2 regions of the Plantibacter sp. genome follow, and region 1 is predicted to be linked to the other one. Evidence: riboswitches for the same ligand, from Rfam matches in the RefSeq annotation. Region 1 holds a riboswitch; the other holds the start of a gene.

Evidence for each region. Region 1 has a riboswitch for thiamine pyrophosphate ahead of AC5JOC_RS18355 (ECF transporter S component). Riboswitches for the same ligand answer to the same signal wherever they lie in the genome.
Region 2: it holds a riboswitch for thiamine pyrophosphate, as region 1 does, so the genes downstream of both, thiM (hydroxyethylthiazole kinase) here and AC5JOC_RS18355 (ECF transporter S component) in region 1, are expected to answer to the same signal.

The regions. Positions count from the first base shown of each region.
Region 1 is NZ_JCACOF010000012.1:219,104-233,233, forward strand. Features, by position in the region: gene gatB (Asp-tRNA(Asn)/Glu-tRNA(Gln) amidotransferase subunit GatB) at 1-996, shown strand, start outside; gene AC5JOC_RS18330 (hypothetical protein) at 1,112-1,708, shown strand; gene AC5JOC_RS18335 (hypothetical protein) at 1,679-2,092, opposite strand; partial or broken gene AC5JOC_RS18340 (acyltransferase family protein) at 2,220-3,170, opposite strand; gene dinB (DNA polymerase IV) at 3,088-4,386, shown strand; gene AC5JOC_RS18350 (hypothetical protein) at 4,396-4,725, shown strand; TPP riboswitch at 4,776-4,884, shown strand; gene AC5JOC_RS18355 (ECF transporter S component) at 4,921-5,550, shown strand; gene AC5JOC_RS18360 (ABC transporter ATP-binding protein) at 5,637-7,034, shown strand; gene AC5JOC_RS18365 (energy-coupling factor transporter transmembrane component T family protein) at 7,031-7,831, shown strand; gene AC5JOC_RS18370 (nucleoside/nucleotide kinase family protein) at 7,828-8,400, shown strand; tRNA gene AC5JOC_RS18375 (tRNA-Arg) at 8,544-8,616, opposite strand; gene AC5JOC_RS18380 (SCO4848 family membrane protein) at 8,647-8,871, opposite strand; gene orn (oligoribonuclease) at 8,924-9,544, shown strand; tRNA gene AC5JOC_RS18390 (tRNA-His) at 9,595-9,670, shown strand; gene AC5JOC_RS18395 (metallopeptidase family protein) at 9,726-10,076, shown strand; gene nadE (NAD(+) synthase) at 10,168-10,989, shown strand; gene AC5JOC_RS18405 (hypothetical protein) at 10,961-11,746, opposite strand; gene AC5JOC_RS18410 (hypothetical protein) at 11,856-12,056, opposite strand; gene AC5JOC_RS18415 (single-stranded DNA-binding protein) at 12,339-12,797, shown strand; gene AC5JOC_RS18420 (DUF6993 domain-containing protein) at 12,820-13,344, shown strand; gene AC5JOC_RS18425 (amino acid permease) at 13,450-14,130, shown strand, end outside.
Region 2 is NZ_JCACOF010000010.1:998,748-1,012,877, reverse strand. Features, by position in the region: gene AC5JOC_RS16975 (carboxypeptidase regulatory-like domain-containing protein) at 1-457, shown strand, start outside; gene AC5JOC_RS16970 (CDP-alcohol phosphatidyltransferase family protein) at 562-1,839, shown strand; gene AC5JOC_RS16965 (HAD family hydrolase) at 1,920-2,603, shown strand; gene AC5JOC_RS16960 (DUF1622 domain-containing protein) at 2,614-3,135, opposite strand; TPP riboswitch at 3,196-3,296, shown strand; gene thiM (hydroxyethylthiazole kinase) at 3,288-4,139, shown strand; gene thiE (thiamine phosphate synthase) at 4,136-4,846, shown strand; partial or broken gene AC5JOC_RS16945 (bifunctional hydroxymethylpyrimidine kinase/phosphomethylpyrimidine kinase) at 4,895-5,437, shown strand; gene AC5JOC_RS16940 (thiaminase II/PqqC family protein) at 5,598-6,413, shown strand; gene ppnP (pyrimidine/purine nucleoside phosphorylase) at 6,461-6,757, shown strand; gene AC5JOC_RS16930 (hypothetical protein) at 6,863-7,264, opposite strand; gene AC5JOC_RS16925 (ABC transporter ATP-binding protein) at 7,316-8,020, opposite strand; gene AC5JOC_RS16920 (FtsX-like permease family protein) at 8,017-9,168, opposite strand; gene AC5JOC_RS16915 (sensor histidine kinase) at 9,841-10,611, shown strand; gene AC5JOC_RS16910 (response regulator transcription factor) at 10,604-11,260, shown strand; gene AC5JOC_RS16905 (cryptochrome/photolyase family protein) at 11,357-12,727, opposite strand; gene AC5JOC_RS16900 (methylated-DNA--[protein]-cysteine S-methyltransferase) at 12,987-13,547, opposite strand; partial or broken gene AC5JOC_RS16895 (AlkA N-terminal domain-containing protein) at 13,544-14,130, opposite strand, start outside.

The DNA.
Region 1 (14,130 bases):
GTGCCGCTCGTCGAGATCGTCACCAAGCCGATCTACGGCACCGAGCACCGGGCACCCGAGATCGCGAAGGCCTACGTCTCCGCGATCCGCGACATCGTCGTGGCGCTCGGCATCTCCGACGCGAAGATGGAGCGCGGGAACCTCCGCTGCGACGCCAACATCTCGCTGCGCCCGCGCGGCCAGGAGAAGCTCGGCACGCGAACCGAGACGAAGAACGTCAACTCCCTGCGTTCCGTCGAGCGCGCCGTCCGCTACGAGATCCAGCGGCAGGCGGCGATCCTCAAGGACGGCGGATCCATCGTCCAGGAGACGCGGCACTGGCACGAGGACACCGGTGCGACGTCCGCCGGCCGGCCGAAGAGCGACGCCGACGACTACCGGTACTTCCCGGAGCCCGATCTGCTCCCGGTCGTGCCGTCGCCCGAACTCATCGAGGAACTCCGAGCGGCCCTGCCCGAGCAGCCGGCCGTCCGTCGTCGTCGGCTGAAGAGCGAGTGGGGCTTCACCGACCTGGAGTTCCAGGACGTCGTGAACGGTGGTCTGCTGAACGAGATCACGGCCACCGTCGAGGCCGGCGCCGCTCCGGCCGCCGCACGGAAGTGGTGGACGGGCGAGATCTCGCGGATCGCGAACCAGCGCGATGTCGAGGCGACGAGCCTCGTGTCACCCGAGCACGTCGCGGCACTCGCGGCGCTCGTCGAGGCCGGAACGCTCAACGACAAGCTCGCACGCCAGGTGCTCGAGGGCGTCATCGACGGGGAGGGCACTCCTCAGGAGGTCATCGACGCTCGCGGTCTCGCACTCGTGTCCGACGACGGTCCGCTGATCGCCGCCATCGACGAGGCACTGGCCGCTCAGCCGGACGTCCTCGCCAAGATCCGCGACGGCAAGGTCCAGGCCGCCGGCGCGGTCATCGGCGCCGTGATGAAGGCGATGCGCGGACAGGCCGATGCGGCGCGTGTGCGCGAACTCGTCCTGGAGCGCGCCTCGCAGTAGCGGTCACTGCTGCACCATCGGGCCCGCGCCACCGTCGATGACGGCGGCTCGGGCCCGATGTCGTCGGCCAGGGGAAGCCCTGGTGCCGACTGCTGGCCCGGCATACACTTCCGCCATGCTGGTCGAAGGCACCATGCGGTGGCAGGTCACGGAAGACGCTCCGATGGCCCTCATGCTGGCGCTCGCGTTCCGCGACATGGCAGGGCTCGGCGAGCGATGCGTCGCGCAGCTTCCCGCGGTCACGCCGGGGCTGGAGCGGGTCGACGTCGCCGGCCTCGACCTCGACGCGCTCGCGGTCCAGTTCGACGGCTGGTGGACCGGGATCGCCCGTCGCGACACGCGCCTCTTCATGGCCGAGGTCCGTCCACCACACTTCGAGGTGTTCGATCGAGCCCTCGACCTGCAGGAGCTCGCCTACCGGGCGTACGACGAGGCGCACCGGTGGGCGGCGGCTCGCATCCGGGAGTACGAGCGCGCGCTCGCAGGCCGATCGCCGAGCCGCCTCACCGACGTCTACGAACTCATCCGCGAGCGCCAGTTCGAGTTGCGCCGGCAATCCAGCTCGTTCCGGTTGGACCTCGAGGTGCTCCCGATCTGCCGACCGGGGGCCTGGGTGGTCGCGCCCGACACGATCGTGGTCAGTGAGTCGCTCCGGGACGACCGGGAGGCCTTCCGCGAATGGCTACGGCCGCTGGTCCACGGCCTGGTCTGATCCGCTCGCGACGCGCTCGACCGGCCGACGGGTCGGGTTCAGGAGCACGACCGCGATGATCGAGCCGACAGCGCCGGCAGCCGCCATCGCGGCGGTGAGCGGGTGGGAGATCTCCGCGAAGGGCATGATGAAGGCGCTCGCGAGCGCGATCCACACGGCGACGTGTGCAGGCTTGCGCTCCGGGTCGAGGCGCAGCTTGCGGGGGTGCTCGACGCGGCCGAGGAGTGTGCCGACGCCCGCGAGCAGGACCGCGACGACGAGCAGTACGACCGGTCGGGTCCACCACCATGCCGCGCTCAGCGGTTCCGCGAAGGGGATGCCGAGGGCGAGCTGGAGACCGGCGACCGCGATGATCAGGGGGAGATGCCAGAGGTACACCGTCATCAGCCGGGACCCGATGAGGAAGACGACCGCTCGCGCGGCGCGGGTCCGCATGATCGGCGGTGAGCAGCGGGTGCACCAGGGCGAGCAGGGCGAGCTGCCCGACGCCGAGGACGACGAGGGGGAGGGTCGGTGGGTTGAGGTTGCCGAGCATGCTGGTCGAGTACGGCAGCCAGGTCGTGATCGGCACGAGCGCACCGTAGGAGACGAGCACCACGGCCACGAGGACGAGGCGCGGAACGGAGCGGAGACGTCCGTCGGCCAGGAAGAACCCGAACTGCTGCAGCAGCGGCCAGACGAACACCAGGTTGACGAGACCGATGCCCAGGAGACCGGTCGAGTAACGGACGACGTCGACGAGGATCACGCCGGCCAGCAGTGCCGCACAGGTCAGGACGGGGTGGCGGTCGTGGCAGGTGGCGAGGAACGGGGCGACCGCCTGGCACAGCAGGTAGGCGGCCAGGAACCAGAGCGGGGAGCCGACGCCTGCGGCGACGGCCTCGATGATGGCGGGGTCGACACCGAGCGCCCCGGCGAGCCACAGCCCCGCGGCGAGGAAGAGCAGGACCGGGATCGTCGGCAGGGCGAGTCGGAAGACCCGGGACCGGAGGAAGTCGCTGGTCCCGCCACCACGTCGGACGGTGCTGCGCCAGCCGGTGATCGTCGCGAAGCCGCCAACGATGAAGAACAGCGGCATGATCTGGCCGAACCAGGTACCCGTGTCGAACCACGGCTGCTGCTCGAGCGCTCGGGAGATGCCGATCGTGCCGTCCGGCTCGACGGCCACCGCGACCATCAGGAGGTGGACGATGACGACCGTCACGACGCACGCGACGCGCACGAGGTCGAGGGCGAGGTCCCGCCCGGAGAGGTCTGGGACCGCCGGGGCCGACCCGGTCCGCGTTCGCGTGCTCATCGCCGGACAGCCTAGCGTCGCCGGGCCCTCCCGCCTCGGCCCTTGTGGAGAGCGTGTCGGAGGCGACTGCGACAATGGAGGCATGAGTCGGCAGGATGGAGCGTCTCGTCGCGTCTCGGCGCACGATGCCGACGACAGCGGTACCCCCATCCTCCACGTCGACATGGACGCGTTCTTCGTCTCGGTCGAGCTCTTGGAACGGCCCGAGCTGCGCGGTCTGCCGATCATCGTGGGCAACAAGGAGGGGCGGTCGGTCGTCACCTCCGCCAGTTACGAGGCTCGCCGGTACGGCGTGCGCGCGGCGATGCCGGTGTCCCAGGCGATGCGCCTCTGTCCGAGCGCCGTCGTGTTGCCACCCCACCACGGCAGGTACCGCGAGTACTCCGACCGGGTGATGGAGGTCTTCGAGTCGGTCACGCCGCTCGTCGAGCCGCTGAGCATCGACGAGGCCTTCCTCGACGTGTCCGGCGCGGTCCGGTTGCTCGGGAGCCCACGGACGATCGCCGCGCTCGTGAAGCAACGGGTCCTCGACGCGACCGGTCTGCCGTGCTCGGTCGGCCTGGCATCGACGAAGTACGTCGCGAAGCTCGCCTCCGGCCTGTCGAAGCCCGACGGCCTGCTGGTCGTGCCCGCCGACGAGACCCTGGCGTTCCTCCACCCGTTGCCGGTCGGCGCGCTGTGGGGCGTCGGTGGTCGGACGGAGGAGCAGCTGACGAACCGGGGCATCCGGACCATCGGTCAGCTCGCCTCCACCCCGCTGTCGATGCTCCAGCGCGCGGTCGGTGAGGCCTCCGGTCGCCGACTCCTCGAGCTCGCGAACGGGATCGATCCGCGCGGCATCGAGCTGGCACGACGCGAGAAGAGCGTCAGCCACGAGGTGACCTTCCCGACGGACGTCTCCGACCCGACCATCCTCAAGCGCGAGCTGCTGAACCTCGCCGGTCTCGTCGCGATCCGGCTCCGGAAGGGCGGCTACGCCGGCCGGACGATCAGCATCCGTGTCCGCTATGCGGACTTCAGCGTCATCACCCGGTCGCGCACCATCGGCGAGGCCACGAACGTCGGGCGTCGGGTCTACGACGAGGCGGCGTCGTTGTTCGACGACCTCGATCGCGGTGGGCGTCTCGTGCGCCTCGTCGGGGTGAAGGTCGACCAGCTCGTCCCCGCCGATGAGGCCGGTGCCGGGCTCTGGGACCCGGACGAGGAGTGGCGTGAAGCCGAGCAGACGATCGACCGGGTCGCGAGCCGGTTCGGCGATCTCGCGATCGCTCCCGCCTCCCTCCTCGGCAAGCCGAGGCGTCGCGGACTCGGCAGTCGCGGAGACTCGCAGGGTGCTGGGAGCACGGATCAACCCCTTGGACCGGTGGATACCGAGCGGTAGCCTCGCGGTATGACGAATCTCGTGGAGAAGCTGGCAGAACAGGCGAAGGGGCTCGGCGTGTCCGCAGCCTACGGGGAGCAGCAGGACGTCGACGGCACGAAGCTCGTGCCCGTCGCGCTGACGTACTACGGCTTCGGCGGCGGCTCCGAGGGCGACGGCGACGACGCCCCGAGCGGCGGTGGCGGCGGTGGCGTCTCGATCCCGGTCGGTGCCTACATCAAGACCGACGAGGGTCTCCGTTTCGACCCGAACCTCATCTCGCTCATCGCCGTCGCGATCCCGTTCATCTGGGTGAGCGGCAAGGCGCTGGCCGGCCTCATCAAGGCCCTCAAGAAGTAGCCCTCCCCGTCGAACCCCTGTCGTGCGACTGCGCACGGCAGGGGTTAGACTCGTGCCACCACGGGAGTCCGGTGAACCGGGCTGAGAGGAAGGTATTCGCCTTCGACCGTCGAACCTGATCTGGATCATGCCAGCGCAGGGAGACCATTTCTCGCTATCCCGTGCTCTTTTCCGTCTACAGGAAGGGCACGTATCGTGTCAGCATCGACCAAGATCTCACCCTCTGAACGCGCTGCGTCGCGGACCTTGCGCTGGAGGGTCGTCGACATCGTCGTGGTCGCCGTGCTCGGCGTCGCGACCGGCCTCATCTTCTGGGCGTGGAACACGCTCGGATCACTCTGGTACGCGGGTGCCAGCGCCGTCACGCCCGGTTTCGGCGGGATCGCCGTCGGGATCTGGCTCCTCGGCGGGGTGCTCGGCGGACTCATCATCCGGAAGCCCGGCGCAGCACTCCTCGTCGAGACCATCGGTGCGATCGTCTCCGCCCTCATCGGCAACGCATGGGGCGTCACGACGGTGTACTCCGGCCTCGCTCAGGGCCTCGGTGCCGAGCTGGTGTTCGCGGCGCTCGCGTACAAGCGCTTCGGCCTCGTTCCGGCGATCCTCGCCGGTGCCGGCGCCGGGGCCGGCGCGTGGCTCCTCGAGCTCGTGATGTCGGGCAACCTCGAGAAGGGTGTCGAGTTCAACGCGATCTACCTCGGTTCGCTGCTCGTCTCGGGCGCGATCCTCGCCGGTGTCGTCGGCTGGGCACTCGTCAGGGCACTCGCGTCGACCGGAGCGCTCAGTCGGTTCGCGTCGGGGCGGGACGCTCGGCGCGAGGTCTGATCGTGCCGGGAGCGGCTGCGACCGGTCCGGCGCGCGTCGTCGCGCGGGACTGGGGGTGGCGTCATGCCGGTCGGAAGGCCTGGGCGGTGCGCGACCTCGACCTCGTGATCGAACCGGGCGAGCGGGTCCTCCTCCTGGGGGCGTCCGGTGCCGGCAAGTCGACGCTGATCCACGCACTGGCCGGCGTCCTCGGCGGTGCGGACGAGGGGGAGTCCCACGGCTCGCTCCTCGTGGACGGCGTTCCGCCTGAACGAGCGAGGGGTCGCATCGGGCTCGTGCTGCAGGATCCCGACTCGCAGGTGATCCTGTCCAAGGTCGGCGACGACGTCGCCTTCGGCTGCGAGAACCTCGGCGTCGAGCGCGAGGAGATCTGGCGCCGCGTCGACGCCTCGCTGGAGGCCGTCGGACTGGACCTGCCGCTGGACCACTCGACCTCGGCGCTGTCCGGCGGTCAGAAACAGCGGCTGGCCCTCGCCGGCGTACTCGCCATGCACCCCTCGCTCCTCCTGCTCGACGAACCGACCGCGAACCTCGACCCGGCCGGGGTGGCCGAGGTGCGGGACGCCGTCGCTCGGCTGGTCGATGACGGTTCGTCCACCCTGGTCGTCATCGAACACCGCGTCGACGTCTGGCGCGAGCTGATGACCAGGGTCGTCGTGCTCGACGCCGACGGCGGTGTCCTCGCCGACGGGCCACCCGACCTCGTCCTCGACGACGTCGGGCAGCGCCTGGCCGATGCGGGTGTCTGGGTGCCGGGCATCCCGCTGGGGTTGGCCCCTCGTCCGGTGTCCGGCCCATCAGCGGCGGTCATCACGACCGACGACCTGGCGATCGGTCGAACGCGGAAGCAGCCGGTGCAGGAGCACCTGGGGCTCGCGGTGCCCGAGGGCGCGGCGACCGTCATCGTCGGCCCCAACGGCGCGGGGAAGTCCACGCTCGCGCTCACGCTGGCGGGACTGCTGCCGGAGATCACGGGGACGGTGACCGCCGCTCCGCAGCTCGCCGGCAGGCTGGGATCCCGGCCGATCCGCTGGAAGTCCACCGAGTTGCTCACACGCATCGGGACGGTCTTCCAGGATCCCGAGCACCAGTTCGTCTCATCGACCGTGCGGAACGAGCTCGGTGTCGGCCTGCAGGCCCTCCGCTGGTCCCGGACCGCCATCGACGAGCGGGTCTCCGAGATCCTCGAGGCGCTCGGTCTCGGTCGTCTTGCCGAGGCGAACCCGTTCAGCCTCTCGGGCGGTCAGAAGCGCCGGTTGTCGGTGGCCACCGTCCTCGCCGCCCGGCCGGCGGTCATGGTCCTCGACGAACCGACGTTCGGGCAGGATCGACGCACGTGGTTGTCACTCGTCCGCCTGCTGCAGCACGAGCTCGAGCGCGGCGCGACGATCGTCTCCGTCACGCATGACGCGGGGGTCGTCGAACATCTGGGCGACCATCGCATCCTCCTCGAACCGCTGGAACTCGGGAGGCGGGCCGCATGACGAGCCTCACGGCAGCGGACCGCTCGACGGTGTTGCACCATCGACCGCCACTCGACCGCGTGAATCCGGTGACGAAGGTGCTGGCCGTCCTCATCCTGTCCGTCCCGTTGCTGCTGACGATCGACTGGGTGAGTGCGAGCACGGCGGTGCTGCTCGAAGTGATGCTGTTCCCGCTCTCCGGCCTGCGGTTCACCGCGCTGCTGAAGCGGGCACTGCCGGTGCTCGTCTTCGCGCCCATCGGCGGGATCAGCATGCTGTTGTACGCGAAGCCGGGAGGGACGGAGTACCTGTCGCTCGGGTTCGTCAGGGTGACGGACAACTCGATCGAGCTGGCGGTCGCCGTGACGATCCGCGTGTTGGCGCTCGGTCTCCCGACGATCCTGCTCTTCGCGCGGGTGGATCCGACCGATCTGGCCGACGGCTTGTCCCAGATCACGAAGCTGCCGTCGCGGTTCGTGCTCGGGATCCTTGCTGGCGCGCGGATGCTCGGACTCTTCATCGACGACTGGCGCAGTCTCGCGCTCGCCCGTCGTGCCCGTGGGCTGGGGGACCGGGGAGTGGTCCGGCGGTTCGCGTCCATGGCGTTCGTGCTGCTGGTGTTCGCCATCCGCCGCGGGAGCAAACTCGCGACGGCGATGGAGGCGCGGGGGTTCGGGGCACCGAACGAACGCACCTGGGCCAGACCGTCCCGCCTGGGCCGGGCTGACCTCGTCGCCGTCCTGGTGACGATCGTGATCATGGCTTTCGCGCTGTCCACGGCGGTCCTCGCCGGCACGTTCCGGGTCGTGGGCCAGTGAGCGCGGTTCCGCCGGTCCTGCTCATCGACGGACGGTCGGGCACGGGGAAGACGACGCTCGCCTCCTCGGTGGCGTCCGCATTGACGGCCAGCACGGTCGTCCACATGGACGACCTGTATCCGGGGTGGGAGGGGCTCGACGAGGGTGCTCGACTCCTCGTCGAGTGGATCCTCACACCGTTCTCCGAGCGGCGCGCGGGGGAGTGGCGGCGCTGGGACTGGGAACGGTCCGCCCGTGCGGAGGCGCACCTCGTGCCGAGTGACCGTCCACTCATCGTCGAGGGTTGCGGGTCGTCGTCGCGGGCGTCGCGAATACTCGCCGACACGGTGCTGTGGCTCGACGCGCCGGTGGTCCAGCGCACCGACCGCCTCATCGGGCGCGGTGACGGCGTCGACTGGCTCGCCGAGTGGACCCTCCAGGAGGACGCCTTCATCGAGCGGGAGCGGCCCGACCTCGACGCCGGTCTCCGCATCGAGGCGACCGGCGCCGCGGACCAGGTCTCATCCCTCGTCCTCGACGCCCTCGCGCGCGACGAAGCGAAACGCTGGAGCCCCTGGCTCCGTTCCTGAGACCCAAGGTCCGGGTTCTCGGTCCCTGAGCTGGTCGAAGGGTCAGCTTCCGGTCATCGGTCCCTGAGCGTGTCGAGGGGTCAGGACTCGAGGTTCCGGTCCCTCGAGCTTGAATGACGAAGGGTCCGCGATGTCGTGTGAGGTGCCCCCGGCAGGATTCGAACCTGCGACCAAGAGATTAGAAGGCTCCTGCTCTATCCCCTGAGCTACGGAGGCGGGCGTCGTCCAGGATACCGCAGCGGTGTCTCAGGCGCCGACGCCGAGGAGGCCGAGGACTCCGAAGACGAGCGACAGGGCTGCGAGGACGAGGGCGATGCTGATGAGGATGACGTGGACGCGCAGGAACGTCGTCGCACGTCCCTGATCGTCGCGGGCACGCGGGTCGGCGACGATCCGCTTGAGGAAGCGGGGCCAGACGACGACGTTGTAGACACCGTTGACGAGCAGCAGGACGGAGATGGCGATGATCACCGCTCGAGTCTACGGAACCGGCGGCGTCGGTCGTGCTGAGTAGACTCGACCCATGAGCACAGCTGGGGACCGTCTGGTCTGGATCGACTGCGAGATGACCGGACTCGAGCTGGAGGTCGACGAACTCGTCGAGATCGCCGTCGTGATCACCGACTTCGAACTGAACATCCTCGACCCGGGTTACTCCGTCGTGATCAAGCCCGACCAGTCGGCACTCGACAACATGGGTGAGTTCGTGACGAACATGCACCGCACCTCGGGGCTGCTCGAGGAGATCCCGAACGGCGTGAGCGTCGCGGACGCCGAGTTCCAGGTCATCGAGTACATCCAGCGCTTCGTCCCCGACGAGTCGAAGGCACCGCTGGCCGGGAACACCATCGGGACCGACCGAGGATTCCTCGCGCGGTACATGCCGCGGCTCGACGCCCACCTGCACTACCGCAACGTCGACGTCTCCTCCATCAAGGAACTCGCCCGTCGGTGGTACCCGCGGGTGTACTTCAACGCCCCGTCGAAGCACGGCGGACACCGCGCGCTGGCGGACATCCTCGAGTCGATCCGTGAGCTCGCCTACTACCGCGGAGCGTTGTTCGTCGACCTCCCCGGCCCGTCCTCCGACGACGCGAAGCAGGTTTCGGAAGCGGTCGTGTCACGGTACGCCCCAAACATGTAATAGACTCGTCCAGTCGCTTGTGACGCGGTCTCCGCGGAGCAGGTCGCATGGTGGGTATAGCTCAGTTGGCAGAGCGCCTGGTTGTGGTCCAGGAGGTCGCGGGTTCAAGCCCCGTTACTCACCCCATGTCGTACAGAAGCCGGAGGATCCCTCCGGCTTCTGTCGTATCCGGGGAGCGGGCATGTTGGAGCTGGACACCGAGGCGTTCGAAGCCCTCGTGGTGGACGAACTCGACCGCTTGCCCGACGAGATGGTCGACGGTCTCGACAACCTCGTCTTCGTCGTCGAGGACCGGCCTGAGAACGGCACGCTCGACACGCTCGGGCTGTACGACGGCGTCGCCCTGACGGAGCGCGACCGCTACGGCTTCGGCGAGATGCCCGACCGGATCATCGTCTACCGCGAGCCGCATCTGGCGGCGTGCGAGACACTCGACGAGCTCGCCGACGAGATCCACACCACCCTGGTCCACGAGATCGCGCACTTCTACGGCATCGACGACGAGCGGCTGCACGAGCTCGGCTGGGCCTGAGACCCGCCTCGCCCACCGAGCCGTGTTTCCGGTGTGTTGCAAGTGCCTCGGAGTTCCGGGTGCGCCTCCGGTGAGCGAGTAGCCTGGGGACATGCGCGAGATCCAGGCCCGCATCATTGCGGAACTCCATGTCAGCCCCACGATCGACCCGGCGGCCGAGGTCCGTTCCCGGATCGACTTCCTGAAGTCGTACCTGCGGGCGACGCACACGAAGGGGTTCGTGCTCGGGATCAGCGGGGGACAGGACTCGTCGCTCGCCGGGCGCCTGTGCCAGCTCGCGGCGGAAGAGGTCCGAGCCGAGGGTGGCGAGGCCCGGTTCGTCGCCGTCCGTCTGCCGTACGCCGTGCAGCACGACGAGGACGACGCCCAGTTGGCGCTGTCGTTCATCCGCCCGGACGACTCCGTCGTGTTCAACATCCAACGTGCGGTCGACGGGTTCGAAGCCGAGTACGCGGATGCGACCGGCGAACCCCTCAGCGACTTCGTCAAGGGCAACGCGAAGGCGCGCGCACGGATGGTCGCGCAGTACGCGATCGCCGGTCAGCAGGGGCTCCTGGTGGTCGGGACGGACCACGCGGCCGAGGCGGTCACCGGCTTCTTCACGAAGTTCGGCGACGGCGGGGCCGACGTGCTCCCGCTCAGTGGCCTGACGAAGCGTCAGGGGCGTGCGCTCCTCGAGTCGCTCGACGCTCCGGAACGCCTCTACCTGAAGGCCCCGACCGCCGATCTCCTCGACGGCACCCCCGGCCAGACCGATGAGGAGAACCTCGGGCTCAGCTACCAGCAGATCGACGACTTCCTCGAGGGGAGCGAGATCGATCCGGTGGCCGCCGAAGCGATCGAGGCCCGGTACGCGGCGACGGAGCACAAGCGGCAGGTCCCGGTCAGCAAGTTCGACACCTGGTGGCGCTGACCACGCACCCCTGACACGAAGACGGCGGCCCGATCGGATGATCGGGCCGCCGTCTGTCAGTCGCGGTGGTCAGCTGACGCTGGACTGCTTGCGTTCGGCTTCCAGGACCGCGACGTCGTCGATGATGCGCTGCGTCGTGCTGGTGTTGATCGTGCCGCCCGTCGAGCGGGTGATGTCGCCGGGCCGTGCATGCCGGGGCGGTGGACGCGGGCTTCACCGCGGCGTACTGCTCGTGGTGCTGCTTGGCGACCCACGACTCCTGCTCCGCGACGAGCGCCTGTTCCGATCCTGTGGACTCGGCGCGCCAGCGACGGAGGTCGCCGTCGAAGTCCTTGCGGGCCCGTGCCGGCTTCTTCGACCACTCGACGAGGCGGTCGCGGAAGTCCTCGACCACCGGGTCCAACTCGTACCCGAACGTCGCGGAGTTGCGCTTCATCTCGTGGAGCTGGTGGTTCGCCCAGTCCGCAGCGACGGCCGCACCCTTGATCGGGCTGAGCCGCACGAGGGTGTCGGCCTGGGCGACGGCCCGATCGCTGAGCACCTGCTCCTGCGGGGTGAGCGAGTTCCAGACGCTGGCCTCGGTGGCGGCGTCGACGAGCGCCAGGATCGCGACGTTCTTCTGCTCTCGATCGCGCTGGTCCACGATGGCTCGCAGCGCGCGACGGCTTGCGCCGGCGGCGACGAGGGAGGACACCACGACGGCCACGATGAAGAGGGCCGCAGCGAACAGCATGGGGCGGACCTCAGCTGAGGTCACCCACTCTACGAAGTCATTCCACCACTGCATGGGCCGCAGACTACCCCTCGTTCGGGCGTGAACACGGGCGACGCACCGGGTTCGACGGGAACGGCGGGAGGGTCGTCGCTCAGTTGCGGAAGGCGTCGATGGCGACCGCGAGATCGCTGAAGCTGCCCAGCGGGGCGTACCCGAGGACCGCCGGTCGGAACCGGTTGGCCCGGTACTCCGGAACGCCGTCCGCTCCGACGGCCTCGATGTTGCCGAGCACGCGGCCGTCGGGGGTCGTCACGCGCCAGTAGCCGGGACGGATGCTCAGGGCGTTGGGCATGGGACTCCTCGTGCGCTGGTGGGGCGATGCCGGACTGGGACTGCCGGCTGGTACTCGTCAGCGTATGCGGGGCCACCGACATCGGCCCTGGTCAGAGCGGAGCGAGGGTCCTCCACAGCGAGGTGCGCGGTTGTGGACATCGACGAGGGCCGCCCGGCTCGACACGGGGCCCACGGGATCGGTGAGGCTGGCAGCGCGTCCGGGGTGGCGATCGGCACGGACCCGCCCCGGACGCTTCCGCGATCCACCGCCAGGATCGTCGGACCGACAGGAGAGGAACCCATGAACGACCAGATCACCGTCTGCGGACACGTCGCGACAGACCCCAAGCACCATCGCACGACGTCCGGGCTGGACATCACCAGTTTCCGCCTGGCGTCGCAGCAACGTCGGTACGACCAGAAGCAGGGTTCCTGGGTGGCGCAGGAGACGAACTGGTACACGGTGAGCGCCTTCCGTGGATTGGCGACCGCCTCCGCCACATCGCTCGTCAAAGGACAACGCGTGATCGTGCTCGGCCGGTTGCGGATCCGCGACTGGGAGCAGGGTGAGCGACGAGGGACGTCGGTCGACATCGAAGCCGATCACATCGGGCCCGACATCGGCTGGCAACCGAAGGGGTCCGGTGAGTCGCCGGTCGGAGCGGGGGTGTCTCCGGCGCCCGCCGCATCCGAGTCGACCGGTTCCGGAACCGGAACCGGGGAGTGGGCGTCGGCACCGCCGCAGGACACGCCGTTCTGACGCGCCGCGTAGACTGCTCGACGTGCAGAAGAGCCTCCGCGACCGCCCCGTCTCAGCCGTCACCTCGATCCGTCGCCGCACGTCGATCGCCGGCGTCCGGGTCGGCGTGGTGCTCGGCCTGCTCGGCATCGTCGTGACCGGCTGCTCCCAGCCCGCTCCCGAGCCGACGGCCACGCCGAGCCAGACGCCGACCGCCACTGAGACGGCTCCGGCGGCGCCCGTGCTGCTCCCCGAGGGCACCGCCACCGACAACCTGCCGTTCTTCGACGCCGTGAACGCCGCCACGCTCGCCGCGAACCCCGCCGCTGGCGGCCAGGCGATCATCGACGGTCTCGTCGCCGCCGGCTTCCCGAAGGCGGAGATGGAGGTCTCCTCGGACACGACGAGCATCGGCGAGCCGGCCGACTCGATCCAGTTCGCCATCCGGTGGCAAGGGCAGTGCATCCTCGGGCAGAACGGGCCGGCGACGGGGTATCACTCGTCGGTGGTGTCGCAGCTCGACACCGGGCGATGCCTCATCGGGGTCACCCGCGCGATCGACTGGTAGCGCCGCCGACCACTCCCGGGCTGGTGCAAGCCGTGGGCATGCCATAACCTGACATTTCAGATATCGCCACCTCCTAGGTGGCTCGATCCGGAATCGAGGGCCCGCATGACCGCCAACCCATCACCTGGCGGGGAACCTGCCACCGAGGCCGTCTTCCTGGCCGACGAACGTCTGGCCGTGGCGCCGACGGCGTTGGCGCATACACTCAAGCCTCGTCATCTGGCGCTGATCGCCCTCGGCGGCATGATCGGCGCCGGGCTCCTCGTGGCGTCGAGCACGGCGATCCTCGCAGCGGGGCCCGGCGTGATCCTCGCGTACGCCCTGGCCGGCGTGGTCGTGGTGCTCGTCATGCGCATGCTGGGGGAGATGGCCTCCGCGTCGCCCGAGACCGGGTCGTTCTCCGCCTACGCCTCGCGCTTCATCGGCCCCTGGGCCGGTCTCGCGATCGGATGGCTCTACTGGTGGTTCTGGGTCGTGGTCGTCGGCATCGAGGCGACGGCCGCAGCGCAGATCGTCAGCCAGTGGGTGCCCGGTCTCCCGCAGTGGATCCCGGCGCTCGTGATCACCGTCGCGTTCCTCGCCGCCAACCTCGTCTCGGTGAAGTCGTTCGGTGAGTTCGAGTTCTGGTTCTCGTCGATCAAGATCGCGGCCGTGATCCTGTTCATCGCGCTCGGATCGCTCATCATCGTCGGCGTCGTCCCGACCGAGACGGCGACCGTCGCCAACCTCGCTCCGACCGACGGGGGCTTCCTGCCGTTCGGTATCGGCGGCGTCCTGGCGGCGCTG
Region 2 (14,130 bases), on a different contig from region 1:
CGTGCCCGCAGCGACGGTCACGGTGACGACGCCGGGCGGCCCGGTCGCCCTGACCACGACGGCCGAGGGCTCCTACGGGCTCGCCGACCTGGCGCCGGGCAGCTACGAGGTCACGCTGACCGTCCCGGCCGGGTATTCGGTGCCCGCGGGTGGTGCCACGACGGCCACCGTCGTGGTCGGTACGGACGGCGCGGTCCAGACGGTGCCCACCTTCGTGCTCGTCGCCGACGAGGTCGCTCCGGTGCCGCCCGTCCCAACGGCGACGCCGAGCGACCCCGCCGTTCCGAGCAACCCCGCCGTTCCCAGCAACGCGGGTCGTCTGCCCTCGACCGGCGCGGACGCGATGCCGTGGATCGTCGCTGCCGGAGCGCTCTTCGTGCTCGGTGCCGCCGGTGTCGTCACCGCGGCCGTCCTGCGTCGTCGACGCGCGAATCGGGACGAGCTGTCCGGCGAATGACCATTTGAACGACCCCTCGGGGATGGGAGGGCGCGGCTCGTCCGTAGACTTGGGCGAGCCGCGCCCCACCCAGGAGTGCGGATCGCACTGCTGAACGGGGATCCGTGGACATCATCGGGTGGGTGAACGACGCCGCGACGGCGCTGCCCGATCCGCTGATCTGGCTCCTCGGGCTCCTGTTCGCGACCGCCGAATCCGGCCTGTGGCTCGGCCTCGTCGTCCCCGGTGAACCGGTGGTGCTCCTCCTCGCGGCCATGCTCGACTCCGCCCCCGGTGCCCTCGTGCTGTTCCTCGCGGTCGCCCTCGGCGGGTCGCTCGGGGACCAGCTCGGCTACCTCGTCGGTCGTCGTTCCGGTGGTCGCCTCCGTGACTCGGCCATCGTCCGGCGTCTCGGCGTCCACGGCTGGGACCGCGCGGTCGAGGCGCTCGAGCGGCGCGGGGCCCAGGCCGTCTTCCTCACGAGGCTCGTCCCCGTGCTCCGATGCCTGACACCGACCGCCGCCGGGGTCGCCCGCGTGCCCTACCGGTCGTTCCTCGCGGCATCGCTGCTGGGCTCCCTCCTCTGGTCCGCCGTCTACGTCGGGGTCGGCTCCCTCGTCCGCGCCACGCTCGACACGGTCCGCCAGTACCTCGGCGCCACCGGCTGGGTGCTGCTGTTCGCGCTCGTCGTGGTGGTCACGGTGGTCGCGATCGCCCGATTCCGCCGCGGTGCCGCGATCCCCGGCGACGAGGCGATGATCCCGGTGACCCTGCACGAGAAGACGCCGCTCGCGCGCCTCCGGACGCAGCTGTTCTCCGACGACGACTGGAAGAACCTGCCGAACGCGATCACGGCGGGACGTATCGTCCTGCTCCCGGTGTTCGCCGCCCTCGTGATCACCGGCTCCTACTGGGCTGCGCTCGTCGTCGGTGCGGTGGTGTTCCTGAGCGACGTCGCCGACGGACAGATCGCGCGCCGCATGGGCACGGTCTCAGCGCTCGGCACCTGGCTCGACGGGGTCGCCGACCGCCTGACCGTGGTCGTGGTCGCCGCATCGTTCGCCATCGCGCAGATCATCCCGTGGCAGGTGTTCGTGGTCATGATCGTCCCCGACCTCCTGCTCGCGTTCGTCGCCGTCGTCGCGTTCCGCGGGACGCCGGAGGTGCCGGTGAGCATCGCCGGCAAGATCCGGACGGTGTTCCTCTTCGTCGGCTTCTTCGCGCTGCTCATCGGCCTCGCGCTCGGCGGCGGGGATCCTGCGTCGGCGCTCTACCGGGTCTTCGGCGGGGTCGGCTTCGTCGCGATCCTCCTCGGACTCCTCGGCCACTTCGTCGCGGCGACCCAGTATGCGCGACGCATGGTCGTCACCTGGCAGCGACAGGGCGTCCGCGCGGCCCGCTGACCATGACGCCGACCGTCGTCGGAGGTCGCCGCCGGATGGCACACGGCCACGGCGCAGGCGGTGTCGTTTAGGCTCGGAGCATGCCAGTCGACTATCCGGACCTCGTCATCTTCGACTGCGACGGGACGCTCGTCGACACGGAACGCATCTCCGTCCGGGTGAACCTCCAGCTGCTCAACGAGGTCGGCGGCGACTACACCGAGGCCGAGGTGCGGGAGCTCTTCGTCGGCGCCTCGCTCGAGACCTACGCGACGCTCGTCGAGCAGCGGCTCGGGAAGCCGCTCGAGGCCGACTGGATCCAGCGCTGGAGCGACATGTTCCGCGGCATCTGCGAACGTGAGCTCGAGGCGGTCGACGGGGTCGTCGACGCGCTCGACGGCATCGCTGCGACCGGGGTGCCGCTGTGCGTCGCCTCGAACGGGATGCTGCACGACGTCGTCCGCAACCTCGGGCAGGTGGGCATCCACGACCGCTTCGACGGGCGCATCTTCAGCGCGACCGACGTCGCCGTCGGCAAGCCCGCACCCGACCTCTTCCTGCATGCCGCCGCCGACTTCGACACGGCCCCCGAGCGGTGCGCGGTCATCGAGGACAGCGTCGTCGGCGTCCTGGCTGCCCGCGCGGCCGGCATGACGGTCTACGCCTACGCCGGCGGCATGACGCCCGCCGAGCGCCTCATCGGCGACGGCACCCACGTCTTCGACGACATGCGCCTGCTGCCCGACCTCATCCGCGACACCTGGGCGACCTCCGCGGCACGCTAGCCGCACCGCACTAGCTGCGACTGCGGAGCTCGGGGAAGCCGTCCTCATCGTCGGGGACGGCCTGCGCCGCGACCGTCGGCGCCGGTGCCGCGTCGGATCGGCTCGACGTCCGGACCGAGGCGTCCTGCTCCTCGGCGCGACGTCGGGTGCGTTCGCCACCGCGCTTGACGGCACGGTCGAACAGCTGTGGGCCGGTCGTCGCCAGGCGCCTCCAGGGGAGGGTGCCCTCGATCTCGATCTGCAGGGAGAAGCTCAGCAGGGTGCGGATGACGACGATGATCGCGAGGACGAGTGCGTCGGTCAGCGAGGGCGTCGACGTGACCGTCTTCACGAGGTCGGCGGCCACGAGGATCTCCAGCCCGAGCAGGATGACCGAGCCGATCGTCTCCCGCAGCATCCGGAAGGCCCGTGCGCCGTCGCGCGTGCTCCACCACAGGCGGGCCGAGAGGGTGACGGCGATCACGAAGCCCACGACCATCGCCCCGACACCGGCGACCTCGAAGACGATGGTGACCAGCTCGAAGAAGTCCATCCCTCCATCATCCTCGCCCGCCCGCTGGACCGGAAGCCGGGCCGACCCGCTAGGGTGGTCGCGAGTGACACGGGGTGCCGATCCCACGACGATCGGCTGAGAACACACCCGTCGAACCTGATCTCGTTAGTCCGAGCGAAGGGATGTCGCGAATGAGCATTCGCACACCGCAGCAGTCTGCCCACCCGTCCACCGACGACTCGTCCGTCGGCGAGTTCGCGAGCGCGTCCGGGGACCTCCTCGACCGCCTGCGCGAGCGCACGCCGCTCGTCCAATCGATCACGAACGCCGTGGTGACGAACTTCACCGCGAACGTCCTGCTCGCCATCGGCGCCGCCCCGGCGATGACCGACATCCCCACCGAGGCCGGACCGTTCGCCCGCATCGCCTCCGGCGTGCTCCTCAACCTCGGGACGCCGCAGGCTGAGCAGCGCGAGGCCATGGTCGAGGCCGCCACCGCCGCGAACGAGGCCGGCACCCCATGGGTGCTCGACCCCGTCGCCGTCGGCTTCCTGCCGGTGCGGACGGCGCTCGCCGCCGAACTCCTCGCCCTCCGGCCGACGATCGTCCGCGGCAACGCCAGCGAGATCATCGCGCTCGCCGGACTGGGCGCCGGCGGTCGCGGGGTCGACAGCACCGACTCGGTCGACAGCGCGATCGAGGCGGCCACCGCGATCGCCCGCACCTCGGGTGCCGTCGTCGCGATCTCCGGCCCGACGGACGTCATCACCGACGGTGAGCGCATCGTCCGCTGCTCGAACGGGCACGCCTGGCTCACCCTCGTGACGGGCGGTGGCTGTGCCCTCGGTGCCGTGCTCGCCGCCTTCGCCTCACTCGACGACGACCGGCTGCTGACGACGGTCGCGGCGACCACCGCGTACACGGTCGCCGCGCAGCTGGCGGCCGCGGAGAGCCGTGGCCCCGGCTCCTTCGCTCCCGCCTTCCTCGACCACCTCCACCTCCTCGACGCCGACACCGTCCGCAGCCTGGCGGTGATCGCGTGAGCGCCTCGACCACCGCGGACCGGGTCCTCGCGGCCCGTTCGCACGCCGAGCTCGTGCGCCGCGGCATCGCCACCTACCTCGTCACGGATGCTTCGGCCAGCGGGGATCGCGGTGTCCTCGACGTCGTGCGCCGGGCCGTCGACGGCGGGGTGACCGCGGTCCAGCTGCGGGAGAAGACCGCGTCGGCGCGAGCGCTGTTCGACCTGACCGTGCGTGCGGCGGAGGTCGTCGCCGGGCGGGCGCTGCTCCTCGTCGACGACCGGGTGGACGTGTTCCTCGCCGCCCGTTCCGCCGGTGCCGTCGTCCACGGCGTCCACGTGGGTCAGAGCGATCTCCCGGTCGACGCCGTGCGTCGCATCGTGGGGCAGGCCGCCGTCGTGGGACTGACGGCGAACACCCCGGCGCACCTCGACGCGGTCGCAGCGCTGCCTCCCGGGACCGTCGACTACCTGGGCGTCGGCGTCATCCGCCCGACGACGACCAAGCCGGACCACCCGGAGCCGCTGGGCGTGGAGGGGTTCGCCGCGATCGCCGCCGCGACCCCGCTCCCGTGCGTCGCGATCGGTGGGGTGTCACTGGAGGACACGGTCGAGCTCCACGCTGCCGGTGCCGCTGGTCTCGCCGTCGTCTCCGCCATCTGCGCCGCCGACGATCCGGCGGCCGCCGCCCGGGCGTTCCGCAGCGCCTGGACCGAGGTCTCGGCATGAGCGCCGTGGAACAGACGACGACGCCGGAGTCGTCGAGCGTCGGACCGGGTGCGCGGTCGACGACCCGTCACGATCCGGGACACACCCCGGGTGCTGAGCATCGCCGGGACCGACCCGACCGGTGGTGCCGGGATCCAGGCCGACCTCAAGAGCATCGCCGCGAACGGCGGATACGGCATGGCGGTCGTCACCGCGCTCGTCGCGCAGAACACCCGGGGCGTCCGATCCGTGCACACCCCGCCCGTCGGGTTCCTCCGCGAGCAGTTGGACGCGGTCGCGGACGACGTGGTGATCGACGCGGTCAAGATCGGGATGCTGGGCGACGTCGCGATCATCGACACCGTGTCGACCTGGCTGCAGGAGACCGTGACCGGACCCGTCGTCCTCGACCCGGTGATGGTGGCGACGAGCGGCGACCGTCTCCTCCACCGCGACGCCGAAGCGGCCATGCGCGCGCTCCTGCCGCACGTCGACCTCGTGACCCCGAACCTGCCGGAGCTCGCCGTCCTCGCGGACGAACCGGTGGCGACGAGCTGGGCCGACGCACTCGCCCAGGCGGAGCGGGTCTCGGCGCAGGCGGGCGTGATCGTGCTCGTGAAGGGCGGGCACCTGACGGGGACGACCGCGTGCCCGGATGCGCTCGTCGACGCCACCGGTGGTCTGGGCGACGACCGATCACTCGTCGAGTTCGACGGTCTTCGAGTCGACACAGCGGAACACCCACGGAACCGGGTGCTCCCTGTCGAGCGCGATGGCCACCCTCGTCGTCCGTTCGGGATCCTGGACCGAGGCCCTCGGCGAGGCGAAGGCGTGGCTCACGTCGAGCCTCCGGCACGGGGATTCGCTCGAGGTCGGCTCGGGCAACGGCCCGATCAGTCACTTCGCCGAGCTGTGGGCGTCGGCCGGGATGACCTCGGGTCGGCAGGACGGCGCCGGCATCCTCACGGGCTGGTGGGAGGACATCGCCGAGCTGCGGGACCGGATCGACCACCTGCCGTTCGTGACGACGCTCGCGGACGGCACCCTCGATCCGGCCCGGTTCGCCTGGTACCTGCAGCAGGACGCGATCTACCTGCGGGCCTACTCGCGGGTCCTCGCGCGAGCGAGTGCACTGGCGCCGACGGCCGAGGAGCAGGTGTTCTGGGCGACCGGCGCGGCGGGCTCCATCGAGGCCGAGATGGAGCTGCACCGCACCTGGCTCAGCACGTATGCCGTCGGCGGTATGGACGTGGAACCGTCGGCGACGACCACGGCGTACCTCGACCACCTGCACGCGGCGACGGTCGACGGCGACTACGGGCGGGTGGTCGCCGCCGTGTTGCCCTGCTACTGGATCTATCAGGATCTCGGTGAACGGCTCGTCGGCGCATCGCACGCGGAGCACCCGTTCGCGGCGTGGCTCGACACGTACGCCGACCCCGCCTTCGCGACGGCGAACGCCCGGGCGATCGAGATCGTCGCCGGGGCGGCGGCTCGTGCGGACGAGGCCGGCCGGGAGACGATGCGACGGGCGTTCCTGGCCTCGGCCGCGCACGAGGAGGCGTTCTTCGCCGAGCCGATACGATGAAGGCCGGATCCGCCGCCGCGGTCCCGGACCACGACGAGAGGCCCCTGATGCTGACGAGCAACGAGTACTTCGACGGCAAGGTGAAGTCGATCGGCTTCACCACGAACGAGCCCGGTGCGGAGTCGGCCAGCGTCGGAGTGATGGAGCCGGGGGAGTACACCTTCACCACGGGCAAGGCCGAGGAGATGTCCGTGATCTCCGGCAAGCTCCGCGTGCTGCTGCCGAACACGAGTGCCTGGCAGGACTTCGGGCCCGACGCGCAGTTCAGTGTCCCGGGGAGCAGCAGCTTCCAGGTCGAGGTCGAGGTCACCACCGCGTACCTCTGCCGCTACCTCAACATCTGAACGTTGGTCACTGAGCTTGTCGAAGTGTCGACAGGCTCAGGGACCGGTCGGGGTGCGCCCGTCGACCGGCTCAGGGACCGGTTCGGTTCGTCCGAGCGTCCCGGCTCAGGACCGGTCGACGACCTCGAGTGTGAGGACGACGGTCGAATCGTCTGAGCTGTTCGTCAGCGTCACCGTCGTGCTCCCGACCTCGAGCGGCTGCAGACCGGGGTTGAACGACGCGCCGCCGCGGGATCCGCCCGGTACGTACTCCGCGATCGACGGATCCTCGATCTCAGCGGACCACACGGTCGGATCGACGGCGACGAGGTCCACCACGTTGTCGAGGCCGACGGTGACGGTGCGGCCGTCCTGATCGACGAGCTGCACGATGACGGGTGCGATCACGCCGGCCTCGCTCGCGGAGCTCTGACCGGAGGGCGAGTCCGCGCCACCGGTGCAGGCACTCGTGCCGAGCACGGCGCCGACGATCGCGATCACGGTCAGCCCACGGGTCGCACGGCGCATGGCGGTCCTCTCTCGACGTGACCTCACCCTACCGCCGGGCGACGGTGGACCTCAGGACCGCAGGGCCAGCGCGTCGGCGGCGGCGCTGAGCCGACCGTCCTCCATGACGAGCACCTGGTCCATGCGGTCGAGGTGGCTCCGATCGTGGGTGACCAGCAGCGTCGCGGCGCCCGAGGTCGCGGTGAGTTCGAGGATGAGCTCGATGATCGCGGACCCGCGCTCGTGGTCGAGTGCACTGGTCGGCTCATCCACGACGAGGGCGTCGGGCTCGTTCATGAGGGCGCGCGCGATGTTGACCCGCTGCCGCTGACCGCCGGAGAGCTGATGCGGCCGCTTGCCGGCCTGGTCGGCGAGCCCGACGGCGGCGAGCAGCATCGCGGCCCGCTCGCGGGTGCGCGTCCGGTCGGCCCGCGACGCGCGGCCGCCGAGCGTCCCGAGGACGCACAGCTGCTCGAGGGCCGTGAGCGACGGCAGCAGGTTGGCCTGCTGGAACACGATGCCGAGCCTCGTGCGGCGGAAGTCGGTGGCCGCACGGCGGTCGAGGGAGGTGACGTCGACCCCGGCCACTTCCACGAGGCCGCTGTCGGGCCGGATGAGGCCGGCCGCGACGGCGAGCACGCTCGACTTCCCGGAGCCCGAGGGCCCGGTGAGCGCGGTCACGGTCCCGGCCGGGACGGTGAGGGTCGCGTGGTCGACGGCGGTGACGCGGTGGTCGCCGTCGGGGAAGGTGAGGGTGACGTCGGTGAGCGAGATCATGCGGTGACTCCGATGGTGACGAGGGTGGGTGCGAGGAAGGATGCGGGGAGGGCGTGCGCGGTCACCGGTTGCCGCCGAGCGCGGTCAACGGGTCGGCCGAGAGGATGGACCGCAGGGCGAACGCCGCGCCGATCAGGCCGAGGGCGATCATGATCACCCCGGGCACGAGCGTCGTCAGTGGGCTGAGCACGAAGGGCAGCGCCGTGCCAGCCGCGGAACCGAGTGCGGCGGTGATGCCGATGCCGAGTCCCGACGCCGAGGACGAGGAGGACGAGCGCCTGGCCGAGTGCATCGAGCGACAGCCGACGGGTCGTCGCGCCCAGTGCTTTGAGGATCGCCACGTCGCCCGCGCGCTGCATGGTCCACACCGTGAAGAAGGCTCCGATGACGAGCGCGGAGATCCCGAACAGCATGGCGACCATGAGGAGGAGCGATCCGATCTCGGAGCGGAACGATCCGATCGCGAGCAGGGACGACAGGACGTCCTTCGACACCGTGCCGGTGGCCTGCTCCGCTCCCGTCACCGCATCGGCGCTCGGGTTCCCGGTGATGGCGAGCGCGGTCGCTCCGTCGCCGGGGGACCCTTGCGCGGCCTGTAGCGACCGCCACTCCGACAGGCTCGTCCAGACGACCGGCGTGTGGCTGTACCACTGGTCGTCGACGACCGATCCGACCTCGAGTTCGCTGCCACCGATCGAGACGGTGTCGCCTCGGGAGACGTGGAGGGCCTCCGCGGCGGTCCGACTCAGGCGGGCGGTCCCGTCGGCGGGCACCTCGGCGGCGCGACCCGGGACGGCGTCACCGCTGATCCCGAACAGTGCCACGGAGGTGCGCGCATCGTCCGTGGTCATCCGCGTCTGGCTGATGCCGAGCTCCTGGACACCGTCCACCCCGGGGACCGCAGCCCACGTGGTGGCCGCGTCCGCGTCGATCGCGGAGTCGGCGAACGTCGCCTGCTCGCCGTCGGCCGGGGCCGCGAGGACGATGCTCGACGCACCCAGCCCGGTGATCGCCGAGATGTTCTGGTTCGCCAGCCCTGCGGTGAGGCCGCTGAGGAATCCGACGAGCAGGGTGATGAGGGCGACGACCGCCCCGATCAGCACGAAGCGACCGGTGGCGAAGCGCATGTCGCGCCAGGCGACGAACATGGGGACTCCTTGTCAGCCGCCCGACGGCGTCTCCGTGGTGCGGCAGGATTCCAGCCTCGCCGCGTCGCCGACGCCGGGCATCGTCGGACGGGACGGTCCTCCGGCGCGGTCAGGTGGAGGCGACGTTCCACCTTTCTGATGATTCGCGAGGACGATCCCCGCCGTACGCTGGGCGGATGAAGCACTCGGCACTCAGCCCCGTGTTCACCGGCCTGCAGCTCGGCCTCCACGGCCTCGTCACCGCACTCATCGTGCTCGTGATCGCGCGATCCGTCTCGGTCGGTGGCCAGGCGGCCCTCGCGGCGATCGTCCTCGCCGTCGTCATGCTGCTCACCTACGCCGCTGGCGCGATCCTCGGCGGTCGGGTCCGCCGTGCGGTGGCCGTCAGCGGCACCACCGATCGCGACGCTGCTCCTGTCGGCGTGCGTCGAGGTCGGGTGTCCGTCCTCGTCTGGCTGGTGCTGCTCAGCGTCGAGTGGGTGGTCCTCGTCCTCCTCAGCCCGGATGCCGCCTACCTGGTCTTCCCGTTGTTCTTCCTCTATCTGCACCTCCTCCCCAGGGCCGTCGCGGTGCCCGCCGTCGTGATCGCCACCATCGCCGCGGTCGTGGCGATCGGTCTGCACAGCCGGCTTCAGCGTCGGGGGAGTCGTCGGCCCGCTCGTCGGTGCGGCCGTGGCCGTCGCGATCGGACTCGGCTACGAGGCGCTGGCCCGGGAGGCGGCCGAGCGGGAGCGACTCATCGCCGAGCTCGTCGCAGCACGCGAGGAGCTCGCCGAGCGGGGTCGGCAGGCGGGCAAGCTGGCGGAGCGCGAGCGCCTCGCCGCCGACCTCCACGACACGGTCGCCCAGGCCCTGTCGAGCATCCAACTGCTCCTGCACGCGGCCGAACGCTCCGCCGTCGAGCAGCCGGGCACGGAGCAGCTGCGTTCGCACATCGGTCTGGCGCGGGAGGCCGCGGCGACGGCCCTCGCCGAGACGCGCAGCCTCATCGACGAGCTGAGCCCGCCGGCGTTGGTCGGCGCGACGATCGCGGACGCGCTCGGTCGGCTCGCCGAGACGACGACCGCCCAGAGCGGCACGCCGGTCTCCACGACGGTCACCGGCGATGCGTTCGTCCTCGGCACGCCGGTGACGACCGCGCTCCTCCGGGCCGCGCAGAGCAGTCTCGCGAACGTCGTCCGGCATGCCGGAGCGAGCCGGGCGGACGTCACCCTCACCTACCTCGACGAGGAGGTCATCCTCGACATCGACGACGACGGGGTGGGGTTCGATGCGGCGAGCGTCGCCGAGCGCACTGCGGGCGGTTCGTTCGGCATGATGTCCATGCGCCGTCGCATCACCGAACTGGGTGGCGAGGTCGAGGTGCGCAGCGCGCCGGGCGCCGGCACGACCATCACCGTGCGGTTCGCGGCACCAGGAGCGGAGGGGGACGTCCATGCGTGACGATGCGACGGATGCCGGGGAGCCGCCGGTCATCCGGGTCGTGGTGGCGGACGACCACCCGATCGTCCGAGCCGGACTCCTCGCGGTGCTCGCGCCGATCGCCGACATCGAGGTGGTCGGGACCGCGTCGACCGCAGCCGAGGCCGTCGCCGCCGCACCCGGCGCCGACCTCGTCCTCATGGACCTGAGCTTCGGCGACGGTCCGACGGGGATCGATGCGACGAGGGAGATCGCGTCGCTGCCGGGCGGTCCGTCGGTCCTCGTGCTGACGAACTACGACTCCGACGCCGACATCCTCGGCGCGATCGAAGCCGGAGCCGCGGGGTATCTGTTGAAGGACGCCGCCCCGGAGGACCTCATCGACGGCATCCGCTCGGCGGCCGGCGGGAACTCGGTGCTCGGGCCGGCCGTGGCGACCCGGCTGGTCGCTCGGGTGAGCGCACCGCAACAGGCGCTGAGCGCGCGCGAGATCGAGGTGCTCGCGCGGGCGGCCGAGGGGCTCACCAACCTGGAGATCGCCGGGCGACTGCACGTCGGGGAGACGACGGTGAAGTCGCACCTCGCCCACATCTACACGAAGCTCGACGTGTCGAACCGCTCGGCGGCGATCGCCGCGGCCCAGCGTGCCGGTCTCTTCCGCACCCGGTGAGCGCCCTTCGACAGGCTCAGGGACCGGTTCACCCGGTCACTGAGCCCCACCCCGGTCACTGAGCCTGTCGAAGTGTCGAAGAACGACGGCCCGGAGCTACGCCCCCTTGACCTGCTCGTACGCCGCGAGCGCAGCCTGTCTCGTCTCGCCGAGGTCGACGATCGGCTCGGGGTAGTCGGGCGTGCCGAACTCGGGCACCCACCGCTTGATGTACGCGTCGTCGGCGTCGAAGCGTTCGCGCTGCCGTTCCGGGTTGAAGATCCGGAAGTAGGGCGAGGCGTCGAAGCCGCTGCCGGCCACCCACTGCCAGTTGAAGGGGTTGGACGCCGGGTCGGCGTCGACGAGCGTGTCCCAGAACCAGTCCTCGCCGAGCTTCCAGTGGATGAGCAGGTTCTTGGTGAGGAAGGATGCCGTCACCATCCGGATCCGGTTGTGCATGGTGCCCGTCGCCCAGAGCTCCCGCATGCCGGCGTCGACGAGCGGGATCCCGGTCCTCCCGGCGGTCCAGGCGTCGAAGGCGTCCTGGTCGACGTCCGGCCAGGGGAACCGGTCGAAGGCCTGACGCCAGTTGCGCGTCGCGAGGTCGGGGAAGGCGAAGAGGCAATGGTAGGCGAAGTCGCGCCAGCCGAGTTCTTTGAGGAAGGTGGCGCCGTCGTCGCCGAGATGCCGGCGGCCGTCGCGGGCGGCGTGCCAGATCTGCGGCGAGCTGATCTCGCCGAACCGGAGGTGCGGGGAGAGCCCGGAGGTCGACGGCTGGGCCGGGAAGTCTCGGTCCTCCGCGTAGCCCGTGACGCCGTCGTCGAGGAACTCGGCGAGCCGCGCGTCGGCGCCGGCCTCACCGGGCGTCCACTGCTCCCGGAGTCCGGCCGCCCAGTCCGGCTTCGTCGGGAGCAGGTTCCAGGAGCCGAGCTCGTCGCCCGAGGGCGGTTCGGCCATGGCGGTCAGTGCGGTCGGCGCGGGGAGGGGGTGTCTCGGCGGGTTCGCCGCGTGCCGCTGCAGCGAGGCCTTCCAGAACGGGGTGAACACCGAATACGGCTGCCCCTGTCCGGTGACGATCTCCCACGGCTCAGCGAGGAGGTTCGCGGCGAAGCTGCGAGCGTCGAGCCCGGCCTCCTTCAGCTCCGACTTGATCCCGGCGTCGATCTCGCGCTCGGCCGCGCCGTAGCGACGGTTCCACAGGACGGCGCCGGCGCCGATCGAGTGGGCGAGTTCGGGCACGATGGTCGCCGCGCTCCCGGACCGCAGGAGGAGCGTGCCGCCGAGACCGCGGATGTCGTCGCCGAGCGCCTCGAGGCTGTGGTGCAACCACCAGCGGGACGCGCCGCCGAGCGGTCGCAGCGCTTCGCTGTCGTCGAGGACGAACAGGCAGAGGATCGGCGCGTCGAGCTCGACCGCTGCGTGCAGCGCGGGGTTGTCGGCCAGGCGGAGGTCGTCGCGGAACCATACGATCGTCGGGGCAGCAGCCATCCCGTCAGCCTACGCGGACGATCCGTCTGCTCCGCAGGGTTGACCGGACCCGCCCGTTCCGGTCATCGTGCCGTCCCGGTCACTGAGCCATCCTCCGGTCACCGTGCCATCCTCCGGTCACTGAGCCATCCTCCGGTCACTGAGCCATCCTTCCGGTCACTGAGCTTGTCGAAGTGCCCACGGGGAGGCGCCGCCCTTCGACAGGCTCAGGGTCCGTGGATGGGTGCTCAGGGACCGTGTTCCCCGTTCCCGTGCCCACTCAGCTCAGCGCGGCCTCGCGGTCGAGCAACGACCGCTTGACGTCGAGTCCCCACGCGAACCCGCCGAGCGTCCCGTCGGTCCGGAGGACACGGTGGCACGGGACGAACAGGGCGGGCGCGTTCGTCGCGCAGGCGCTCGCCGCAGCGCGGACCGCCGACGGCCGACCGCTCGCCGCGGCGAACTCCGTGTACGTCACCGGGTGTCCTGCGGCGATCGTCCGCAGCACCGTCCAGGCGTGCGTGCGGAACGGGCCACCGAACTGGGCGACCGGTACGAGGTCGATCGCCGCCAGGTCGCCGTCGTAGTACGCCCGGACGGCGTCCATCGCCGCGATCGTCCCCGCCACCGTCTCGCGGGGGCGGTCGGCTGGCCGGATCCGTTCGAGCATGACGCCGATGTCGTCGGACCACCCTGAGGAGAGCACCGCTCCGTCCTCCCGCGCGAGGATCGTGAAGGGGCCGTCCGGGGTGTCGACGGTCTGGCTGGTCGCGGTGAGCTGCGCGCCGGACGCCCGGCCGTCACCGCGGCGGGCGCTCGTGCTGGAGATGATGGTGGTCATGCTGCTGGACCTTTCTCGAGGGCTGAGGGTGCGGCGGACGGCGCCGGTGTGGAGGCCGCCTTCCACAGGTGGAGGCAGAGGTAGGAGCGCCACGGGGCGAAGGCGTCCGCTTCCGCAGTGAGGGTGCGGGCGTCGGACGGCAAGCCGAGTCGGCCCGCACCCGTGCGGACGGCGACGTCGCCGGGCAGGAAGGCGTCGGGGTTGCCGAGCACCCGCATGCTGACGTAGTCGGCCGTCCAGGGGCCGATCCCCTTCATGGCGAGCAGGCGCGTCCGGAGCTCGTCGCGGTCGTCGCCGAAGCCGATCGTGAGTTCACCGGACACGAGTGCCCGCGCGACGCCGAGCAGGCTGTCGATCCGCGCTCGGGGCCCGACGAGGGCGGCCTCCCCGCCGTTCGCGATCTGCGTCGCCGTCGGGAAGAGCCGGTGCAGTCCGTGTCGTTCGGGGACCGTCGTGCTCACCTCGTCCGCGAGACGGCGGAGCTGGGTGCGCGCCGCGGCCACGGTGATCTGCTGGCCGACCATCGCCCGGACCAGCATCTCCTCCGGATCGACCGCCCCGGGGAGTCGGATGCCGGGTGTGG